Regions from separate parts of the Clostridium sp. TJA020 genome, predicted to be linked through region 2. Evidence: riboswitches for the same ligand, from Rfam matches in the RefSeq annotation. Region 2 holds a riboswitch; the other holds the start of a gene.

Region 1 (5,950 bases), on a different contig from region 2:
CACACCTTACTTTTTGTTTTCTCTCTAAAATAAATTATGTCTATACATAATTAAATTTATTATATTAAAATAATACAACACTCTAAGAAAAAAATATATAAAAATAAAGTCTTATTATAAAACAAAAGATGCTGCAAAAAATTTATAGCATCTTTTTTAAAATTTATATCCAAAGCTTTTATTTCAATTTATTAATTAATTTTTTAGCATCTTTTTCGCATAAAGGTTTTGAAAATAAATATCCTTGTATATATTCAACATTCATTTCTTTTAATATGTGAAGTTGCTTGTATGTTTCAACTCCTTCTGCAACAACTTTAATTTCTAATGACTGTCCTATATCTACAGCTAACTTTACTAATTTTTTATAATCATCACTTTTACTCATATTTTGTATAAATTCTTTATCTATTTTTATACCCGATATAGGTAATTTAATTAAATAATTTAATGATGAGTATCCTTTTCCAAAGTCATCTAAATAAACCTTAACTCCAAATTTTTTTAACTTTTTAAGTTTCTTTATATTAAACTTTATATTTTTAATTAAAGTGTTTTCTGTAATCTCTATACCTAAAAGATTTGGATTTATATTTATTTCTTTTAATAAATTTTCAATTATATCTGTAAAATTTTCATACATTATTTGTATTTCCGAAATATTTACAGATACAATTATAGGATCTTCTCTATTTTTATTTATTTCCTTTGAAAATACTAATGCTTTTTTTAATATATATTTTCCAAATATATTTATCATATTAACTTGTTCTATATAACTGATTATTTTTTCAACAGGAACATTCTTAAATTTTTCATTATTCCATCTTAGTAAAGCTTCAAATCCTATTATTTTTTTATTATAAGTATATTGTGGCTGATAATATAATTCTAATTCATTATTTTTTAAAGCTCTTTTAAGTTCTCTCTCTATTTCTAATTTAAATAATCTTTCTTTCTCAAATTCTTTAGTGTAAAAGGCATATTGATTTTTACCTCTAATTTTAGCTTTATATAAAGCAAAATCTGCTTTTTTTAATAAATCTTCAATTTTATTATCTTTAATTTTATCCGTTAAAATTCCAAAGCTTGCTGATATTGAATTTATTTTTTCTCTTTTTCTAAACTGATAATTTAAAGTCTTTATAATTTCTTTAACCTTTTTTATTAAAAACTTTTCGTTAGTTACATCTTTATAAATAATTATAAATTCATCTCCACTAATTCGTGCTACAAAAGCATCATTACAAACCCGTTTAAATATATTAGAAATCAATACTAAAACTTTATCTCCCCAATAATGCCCAAAGGTATCGTTTACCTTTTTGAAATCATCAATATCTATGGAAATTAATGAAGCATACTCTGTATCTTTCTTAATTTTTTTTAAATATGTATATATACTTCGTCTATTATTTAATCCCGTAAGTGAATCAGTAAATATTAACTTTCTTAATTCATCACTATAACCTTCAAAATTAACTATATCCATGTAAATAACAACTATTCCTATGACATTATTTTTATTGTCCCAAACTGGAATTTTATGAACTTCTATTGTTCTCAATTCTCCATTTATTATTTTTTCTCTAATAAATTGAATATTATCCCTTTTATTAATAACCATTTTATCTTCTAATATTATTTTCTCTATGAGTTCTTTTTTAAATTCATATCTCCAATTTTGCCCAATAATATCCTCTCTTTTAATATTATAATAATTCAAAAAATTATCATTTACTTCAAGTATTGAACTATTATTATCTTTTAAGATAATAGCAAATGGTATATTTTTTATTATAATATTCAAATTATTTTTATCCTTTTTTACTTTATATAATTCTTGTAATATTTCAATATTTTCAATTCTCTCTAAATACTTTCTAGCCTCTTTAGAATTAATTATATTCTTTAGACTTTTTTTACTCATATACTAAATTTACATCTCCTTATTATATTTAATTAAATAATATTTTTAATTAAATAATAAAATATACAAAAATTACTAATCTATTTTATTTTCGTACTAATACATATATTAATCAAGTATATATTTTTAAATAATACATTAATAATAAAAGCGATAAAAACTAATATTAATAGTTTTTATCGCTTTTATTAATTATATATAAATATTTAAATTGTTGGGCATATCTAAAAAATTATAAAAAAAAACCACTCAAAATAAGAGTAGCCAAAATCTAAACTAAAATAAATATATTGTGTATTTACATATATTCTGAATTAAAAACAAAAAGTATGTTTACTTTTTGGCAACTGGCTAACATAGTTTTTAAAATAAAAACCTTAGTCCCTATAGCTTTGCGTCCTTAAATTTCTCTAAGTTTGCCTATTTATTTTTACTATTAAATAGTACTATATTTTTATAAGCTTTTCAAGTATTTATTTTAACTAACATTATTTTATTATTCCTAAATCAGTTCTGAAATAAGCTCCTTTAAAAATTATATTTTCTACATTTTTGTAAGCTTTATATCTTGCTTCTTCAATATTATTTCCTATTCCTAAAACAGATAAAACTCTTCCACCACTTGTAACTAAGTTACCACTTTCAAGTTTAGCTCCTGCAATAAACACTTTATCATCAACATTTCCAATACTTATATTATATCCAGTTTCGTATTCTAAAGGATATCCTTCTGACGCCATAACTACATTTATACAAGTTTCATCTGAAAATTCTATATTTAAACTTTCTAAATTTTCATTCATAGCTGAATATATTATATCTAAAAAATCACTTTTCATAAGAGCTAAAACTGATTGTGTTTCAGGATCTCCCATTCTTACATTATATTCTAAAAGTTTTACACCATCATTAGTTATCATTATCCCAAAGAATATTATTCCTTTAAAATTAAATCCTTCTTCTTTTATTCCTTCTAGTGTTTTATCCATAATATTTTCTTTAAAATCTCTTAATACCTCATCTGTAACATATGGATTAGGACAAATAACTCCCATTCCACCTGTATTTGGACCTCTATTTTCATCATATATTTGTTTATGATCTTTAGCTGATATAAATGGCACAATAGTATTACCATCAGTTATAGAAAGAATTGATGCTTCAATACCTTCTAAAAATTCTTCTATTACTACTTTTTTACCTGCTCCATTGAATACATCTAATACCATAAAATCTTCAATTGACTTTAAAGCTTCACATTTATTGTTACATATAACAACACCTTTTCCAGCTGCAACTCCATCTGCCTTAATTACTACTGGATATTTACAATTATTTAAATATTCTTTTGCCTTATACACATCATAAAATACATTATATTCTGCTGTTTTCACTCCATATTTTTTCATAAAGTCCTTTGAAAAAGCTTTGCTCCCCTCAAGCATTGCAGCAGCCTTATTAGGTCCAAAAATTTTTAATCCTTCTTCTTCAAATCTATCTACTATTCCATTTATAAGAGGCTCTTCTGGTCCAACTATAGTTAAATCTATATTATTTTCTTTTGAAAACTTTATTAGATTTTCTATATCAGTTATATTTACATTTTCACATTTATCCTCAATTGCAGTCCCCCCATTACCTGGAGCTACATATATTTTATTTACCTTTTTATTTTTTGATATTTTCCATGCTATTGCATGTTCTCTTCCACCTGAACCAACTAAAAGTATATTCATATTTTAAAACCCCTTTTACTATATTCTAAAAAGCTTTAATTAATGTTTAAAATGCCTAATACCTGTAAACACCATTGATATACCATGTTCATTACATGCATCTATAGATTCTTGATCTCTTAAAGAACCTCCTGGTTGTATTATTGCTTTTATTCCATACTTAGCTGCTTTATCTACAACATCTCTAAAAGGGAAAAATGCATCTGATGCCAAAATTGTTGCTCCCTTTCCTCTTCTTAGAGCATCTTCTGTTGGCCAAATTCTATTAACTTGTCCTCCCCCAATACCTAATGCAATTCCATCATGTGCTACTACAATAGCATTTGATTTAACATATTTTACAACCTTCATTCCAAATATTAAATCATTCATTTCTTCTGAAGTTGGTTTTACTTCTGTAACAACTTTTAATTCATTAAAAAGATTTTTATCTTCTTCTTGTACTAATATTCCTCCATCAACTGTAACCATATACTTATCATCTTTTGGAAGATTTTCGAATTCAAGAACTCTTAAATTTTTCTTTTGCTTTAATATTTCTAATGCATCATCATCATATTCTGGTGCAGCAATAACTTCTAAGAAAATTTTAATCATCTCTTCAGCTGTTCTCTTATCAACTTTTTTATTAAAAGCTACTATTCCTCCAAATATTGATGTAGGATCAACTTCATAAGCTTTAATATAAGCTTCGTAAGTATCTTTTCCAACTGCCACTCCACATGGTGTATTATGCTTTAATGCACAACATGATGGTTCATCAAATTCATTAGCACATTTCCAAGCTATATCTACATCTTTAAAATTGTTGTATGAGAGTTCTTTTCCGTTTAAAACATTAAATGTATTCATAGCTCCATCTAGCATAGTTGATTCATAAAAAGCAGCACTTTGATGAGAATTTTCACCGTATCTTAATTGTTGTTTTTTTCTAAACGAAACTGAAAGATATTCCGGATATTCTATATCATCTAATAAAAAGTTTGAAATTGCAGCATCATAAGCGCTCATTAAATTAAATACTCTTCCTGCTAATTTTTTTCTAAGTTTATAAGAAACATCATTATTTTTTTCCATTTCATCCATTACAATTTTATAATCATTTTTATCAGATATAACTACTACATCTTTAAAATTTTTAGCAGCGGCTCTAAGCATTGTTGGTCCGCCAATATCAATAAATTCTACTTTTTCATCAAACTCTAAATTTTCACGAACTTTTTCAAAAAATGGATATAAATTTACAACAACATAATCTATTGTACTTATTTCTTTTTTGTTTAGCGTATTCATATGTTCTTTATTTTCTCTTATTGCTAATATACCTGCATGTATATTAGGATGTAATGTTTTAACTCTTCCATCTAACATTTCTGGAAAATCAGTAATTTCATTAACTTCAATTACTGAAATTCCATTTTCCTTTAAATACTTATATGTTCCACCAGTTGATATTATTTCAACATTTCTATTGATTAAAAACTTTGCAAATTCTAATATTCCCTCTTTATCAAACACGCTAATTAAAGCTCTCTTTTTCATTAAATTATTCCTCTCCTTTTAAAATATTTACTTTACCCTCTTTAATTTTCACTTTTCCTTCGCTTATATATTTAATAGCTAAAGGAAGTAATTTATGTTCTTTCTTCAAAACTCTATTTTGAAGTATTTCTGGAGTATCATTAAAATAAACTTTAACAGCTTCTTGTAATATTATTTCTCCACCATCTATCTCATTATTTACAAAATGGACTGTACATCCAGATATCTTTACTCCACTTTGTATAACTTTTTTATGAACATTTAATCCATACATTCCCTCACCACAAAATGAAGGAATTAATGATGGATGTATATTTATTATTTTGTCTTTATATTCTTCTAATAATTTTCCTTCCAATATAGAAAGATATCCTGCAAGAACTATTAAATCAATTTCTTTCTTTTTTACTAATTCTAATATTTTATAAGAAACTTTATCTCCAAATTCTTTTTTAGATACAATAAACGTATCTATATTATGTTTTTTAGCCCTTTCTATTGCATATATACCTTCACGACTTCCTATAACCATCTCTATTTTACAATTCAAAAAACCATTTTCCACACTATCTATTATTGATTGAAGATTACTTCCACTTCCTGATGCCAGTATTGCTATTTTAAACAAATCCCTTCACCTCCAGAAGTTATACTTCCTATTTCATAAGCAACTTCTCCCATCTCTAATAAATCTCTTAAAATATTTTCAGTATCCTCTTTATCAATACAAATTACAAAACCT
Region 2 (5,950 bases):
TTAAGTGGATTAGATTCATTAACTATATTTATTTTTATCACAGGATTATTATTACCTATCTTTTTCCCGTTTAAAGTTACATTACCATCACCTGACATACCAATTTCAAAAGCATCTTTATTCAAAGAAATAACTTGATTATCTACTGTTAAAGATTTTATGTTATAACCTTGACAATCACCTTCATTAAATTTATATGTTCCCCTTGTAATATTATTAATAGTAAACTTCTCATTGTTATAAATATCAACATTCCAATTTTGATTAGTAAATTCTACAGGAATATTGCCATTATAATTTTGAGACATATTAAATGAAAATAGTTGATCTGAATCTATACTTTTTCCAGTTGAATCAATAACATTTTTTAATATTTCTACTTTTGGTTTAATAACTTTAACCTTGGCAGTACTTTTTAAATTTAAACTTGGTATATCCTTATTAGTTATTTCTAAAGTATAATTAGTATCTTCTTTCATAACTATACTATCATTTTTATTAAATCCATCACCTAATTTTTCATTCTTTCCTACATTATCTAATAATATTTCTTTACCTTTATTATCTGTCCACTTATATACATATCCATTTTCTTGACCATATGGTATATTTAAATCCTTTATTAAATCTTTTAATCTTATTTTATCTCCATATAATACTGTTTTATCTTGTAAACTCAATTTATATAAATAAGGAACATTTACTTTAGGTATTGGAAATTCTTCTATAGTTTTTTTATTATCAGTGGGATTTATATATTCTATTGTTGCCTTTTCATTAGTATTAATTGAACCATCTTTATTCATATAATCACTATTAGCTTCTACATTTCCAAGATAAGTATCCTTAGCCTTAATCCTAAATGAAAAAGTTTGGTTTTGTTTTGTTATTACTTGATTATCCCAAGTGACAGTATTTCCATCTATCTTTCCGCCTTTTGTCACACTACCTTCAACTATTTTAAAATTATCTGGAACTACATCTCTTATTGTTACATTATCTATAGAATTTATAATTTTTTTATAAATTTTATCATAAACCTTATCAATATCATTAGGACTATTTATATAAATTACTCCATTTTTACTCTCAGGTTCTATTTCTTTATTATAATTTTGTATTCCAGACAAGAATTTGTCTGACATATTTTTATAATATCCATCAAAACCTAACGTAGAACTTTTAAATCCTAAAGATATAAACCTAGTATTTTTATTTTCTTTTTCTATTTCTTTATAAGTATTTATAGTTTGATTAATAACATTCAAGCTAATATAATTTTGGTTATTTTCACCTACATAATTTAAGCTATAGTTAGGTAATCCGTCTGTAAAAAATATAACGTATTTTCCCCTATTGTCATTCTTAACTTTCTGTAGTTGTATTTCAACTTTATCTAAAGCTGCTTCTGCATTAGTAACTCCTTCAGAGGTAATACTATTTATTTTTTGTGTTACATAATTTTTATTTGAAGTAAAATCTACTAATAAATCTGAATCGGATTTAATACCAGACATAACCTTATAACCAATATATATATATTGAGGAAAGTGTAAGCTTTGGGTATATATTTTTCTTAACAATAATTTCTTTTCATTTTTTAATCCTTTATTTATATATCCATAACAATAATATTCATTTGAGTCATCATCATGTATAGTTACTACTTCTTCTTTATTGTCATTATAATATTTTAAATACCCTTTATATTCATTATATGAAACTTTTTTTAACCCCTTAATTTCTCTATCATTTTCATAAGTTCCTGAAAATGTTATTACAGATATTTTATTATTTTTATCCGAAAGCAACTTTTTTGAAAAGTTAATTGCAGCCTCTTTTAAGTTATCTTCTGCTTTATTAGATTTCATACTTCCTGACTTATCCAAAACTAATATTACATCTTTAGGATTTGATTTTGTTGCTCCATTAAATGAAGCATTTAAATTTATAGTATATTCTCTATCTTTTAATTGTTTTTGTTTATCCCCTTTGTGATAATATTCTGCTGTTTTACTTATAGTAAATAAACTTTTATTATTTGCTGTTTCTCTATTATCTGCGTTAACACTCAATGGAGTAATATTAAAAGTAAAAAAAGTGAATATTACTGTCATTGCTAAAATAACTTTAGATTTTTTTCTTTTATTATTCATTAGTAAAATCACTCCTTACTCTTTTTATCAATAAACTTAGATTCATCAACTTTCCAAGCTTCTTTTATTCTTTTAATATTAATCTCTTTTTGGTTCTCTTTTGTTTCATCTAGATGTATTATACTTTCAGTAAATACATCAACAGATAAATTTTTTATATCATAATCACCATCTAAATTTTTTATATTATCACTAATTTTTACACTATCTAGTAATTTTTTTGTAGAAGATTTAGGATTTAATACTCCCTTATAATAATAATAATCCCCTATTTTTACCCAACTATCTAAATTAATAATATTTAAATCAACTGTGCTTTTACCATTAACTTGTATAGGTAATCCATTTTTCCATACTGGAACTATTTTAACTCTTATATAAGCAGGTAAGCTTCCTGTATTTTCTACATAAACTTCTTTTTTTATAGTATCATTTTTATTATATTTACTAGGATCAAAATTTTCCTTAGTAGTAACTTCATATTTAGCAATTTTAAAATCATTTTTCACTTTATCAGAAGATGTAAAAAATGCATTACTTGCAAAGCTGATTAAACTAATTAAACTAACTAACGCTATTCCAATTGTTGCAATTATAATTTTCTTCTTTTTAATCATACTTTTCCTCCTTTTTAAGAAGTATCCATAAATCGTATAACTTTTATATATAAATAATTTTAAATACCATTACTACTACTTACTAAATTTCTTATCTTTTTTTAAAATAGAAATAATTCCTATTGAAGCAATTAATATACCTATAAAATAAAAATTTTCGTAACCAGTTTTAGGTAAAATACCATTCATTTTTTTATTATTTAGATTATAATTATTTTCTTTATTAATCATTTGCTCTGGAATTTTTATACCAGTAAATATCCATTCAACTTCAGCATATTTATTTTTGTACTCATTTCCGATTGTTTTTCCATCAAATACAGCCTCAGCTTCAAGCTTTTTTTCTTCTCCTGGCTTAACTTTACCAAGAAAAATCTCATTACTTAATCCATTTTTACTAGCTATTGGACCATTATATATAATATTGCCATCATATTTTACAACTAAATTTATCTTTTTTAATAAATCATACTGTTTACTTTTAGTAACTCTTTCAGCTCTTACATATATATCATAAGAATCTTTATGAGCATTTTTAAGAGTCATTGTTCTTTTTACACTATCCCCAGGAAGCATATTATATTTACATAAAAAAGGTTCATCACCATTAACAAATACTATTCCATTAGCATCTCCTACCAATTTAACATTAGGGGGAAGCACCTCTGCTGCCTCCCCCTTAATTCCAGTAAGTAATATAATTGATAGGGTTAATACAAAAGCTTTTAAAATATTTTTCATATATTATCACCCTACTTTTATATTTATTTAATTATTTAGATACTCCGCCTAAATCTTTAATAGCTTGAGGTGCTTCTTTCCATCCATCACTTACAGCTCCATTTGATGCTTGTATACCATCTGCTGTAACTATAACATTAAACTTTAAGTTTTTATAAACATTATCTGCTTTTTTATCTAATGTAACACTATTTAATAATGCATTTGTTGTAGCCCCTGGTTTAAGAATTCCATTATAATAATAAGTTCCTTCTTTTCCATCAATCCACTTTCCTTCTGAATCACCTAAGTTATCTCCAAAATTTAATTTAATTAAACTTAAATCTAATTTTTTAGCATCTTTTGGTGTATTATCTTTTGAACTATCATAATAAGTTATATCTTCCAACTTAATATTATTTCCATTAGTATCTTGTCCTATTTTAGTAGTAACCTTATATGAGTCAACTTTATCTCCTCTTGAATTTGTCCAAACTTTTTCTAATTTTACTTTTACAAGTTGATCATATTGTGCTTTACTATCAACCTTTACAAGTTTTTTTACTTCTGTTCCTGGAAGTACTTTTTGAGCAGTTGTTTTATCAAAATCTTCGTTTATATCTATTCCTGAATTTGCATTGCTTGGATTATCTGTTGATACTGTTGAAAATTTATTTGTTACACTGTCTTGTGATGTAAACCAAGCTAATGATCCTATTGATAATGATGCCACTACTGCGACTGCCGCTATTGCACTAATAATTTTTTTCTTTTTCATTTGTTAATCCTCCGTTTTACTTTATTTTATATTTTTAGAATATAATGTAAGGATTAGCTAAGAAAATAAGCTAATCATGTAGAATTAGCCGGTTGCACTACTAGCTCCATATGTTCCAAGTGCCCATATACAGAACATACTTCAAAGCTTCTATAAAATTTTAGTTTTAATTGCATTAGTCTTAATTAATATATTTTTATATAAAAAAAGACTAATCTATATTTAAAATAATATAAATTAGTCGGTTGCACTACTAGCTCCACATATTCCAAGTGCCCATATACAGAATATGTTTCAAAGCTCCTAAATTTCATTTTTATAATAAAATGTTATCATTTAGTTTTTTATTATACAATAGTTTTTATATTTATTTTACTTTATTAACACTTTGTTAAATTTATTAATAAAATATATTTTTATTATTTATTTCTAACTTTATCGATAACTGTACTAATACCAAATAAGGCCAAAATAAATATTATTACTATAACTAAATTTCTTTGAATAAATTGAGATATATTTCCTAAATAAGGTACATGGAACATTACCTTTCCTATAACTTGCATATTTTTAACTGGAATTGGATCAGCTGTATTATTTGCATCTCCTTTTGTTATAAATTCAGTTCCATTATTTATAACCTTTTGCACTCTATGAGTTGTTATTGTCTTTCCTGTTGAGCCTCTAAATGTTATTACATCTCCAACTTTTATTGATTGATCTGTACCATTTTTAACTACCACTAAACTTCCTGGATTTATATTTGGTTCCATACTACCAGTCATTATATAATATGTACTATAACCTAATATACTTGGATGTTTTCCTTCTTTTTCACCCATTATATTAAAGATTGATAAAACTATAACTGCAACTATAAATAAATAAAATATAATATTAAGTACAGTTTTTATTGAATTTTTCTTTTTTAATTGTTTTTTATCTTTCATTTTTCCCCCTAATGATTAAATTATAAAAATAATTTAGCATATTCAATTTAATATTTATATGTTTTTTAAGTTTACTATATTTTTGTTAATATTTATTGTATTTTTGGTTTATAATCTATAAATTATACAAAAAAGAAGTTACCAAATATTTGATAACTTCTTTCTACATTACCTCTTAAACCAATCCCCACTTTTAACTTTTAATAACTTATCTTCTTTATTTAAAATAGATTTTGTATTATATTTATAAAAATATGCTTTTTCTTTAGTACCATCCTCTAAATAAACTTCAACAACCTCTCTTAAATACTCTGAATTTTCATCTAAAACTTTAAAATTTTCTAATTCATCTAGTTCAAATAAAGTTTTATTAAAATTTTTAAATGTCATTAATTCACCAGCAATTTCTTCTTCCCCACAAATTACTGCTGGATATCCCTTATTTTCTATATGGAACAATTCTCCATAAATTGTCCCCTTTTTTAACCCTTTAACCTTACCCTTTAATAATTTCTCATAGTTGAACATCCCACTTCTAAGACTTCCATATACAAATACTTTATCCACTAACATATTTCTCCACCAATTACTTTTACATCTTCATCATAGATAGTACATGCTTCTAAAATTAATTCTATACCTTTTACTATTTCATTTAACGACATAAAAGGTACATTCTTTTTATCTAAGATTTGAGATGTTATATATGGTATGTGAACAAACCCTCCT

The links. Region 2 has a riboswitch for cyclic di-GMP ahead of AC4FQ1_RS05350 (BsaA family SipW-dependent biofilm matrix protein). Riboswitches for the same ligand answer to the same signal wherever they lie in the genome.
Region 1: linked by a shared signal. The riboswitch ahead of AC4FQ1_RS11110 (sensor domain-containing protein) and the one ahead of AC4FQ1_RS05350 (BsaA family SipW-dependent biofilm matrix protein) in region 2 are both predicted to bind cyclic di-GMP.

Annotation. Positions count from the first base shown of each region.
Region 1 covers NZ_JBZEFC010000007.1:127,407-133,356, reverse strand. The annotation lists gene AC4FQ1_RS11110 (sensor domain-containing protein) at 179-1,930, opposite strand; cyclic di-GMP riboswitch class I at 2,270-2,361, opposite strand; gene purD (phosphoribosylamine--glycine ligase) at 2,419-3,666, opposite strand; gene purH (bifunctional phosphoribosylaminoimidazolecarboxamide formyltransferase/IMP cyclohydrolase) at 3,706-5,208, opposite strand; gene purN (phosphoribosylglycinamide formyltransferase) at 5,213-5,836, opposite strand; gene purM (phosphoribosylformylglycinamidine cyclo-ligase) at 5,824-5,950, opposite strand, start outside.
Region 2 covers NZ_JBZEFC010000002.1:305,637-311,586, forward strand. The annotation lists gene AC4FQ1_RS05335 (vWA domain-containing protein) at 1-2,156, opposite strand, end outside; gene AC4FQ1_RS05340 (hypothetical protein) at 2,165-2,773, opposite strand; gene AC4FQ1_RS05345 (LPXTG cell wall anchor domain-containing protein) at 2,849-3,514, opposite strand; gene AC4FQ1_RS05350 (BsaA family SipW-dependent biofilm matrix protein) at 3,546-4,271, opposite strand; cyclic di-GMP riboswitch class II at 4,352-4,432, opposite strand; cyclic di-GMP riboswitch class II at 4,502-4,585, opposite strand; gene AC4FQ1_RS05355 (signal peptidase I) at 4,691-5,221, opposite strand; gene AC4FQ1_RS05360 (gamma-glutamylcyclotransferase family protein) at 5,390-5,794, opposite strand; gene pcp (pyroglutamyl-peptidase I) at 5,788-5,950, opposite strand, start outside.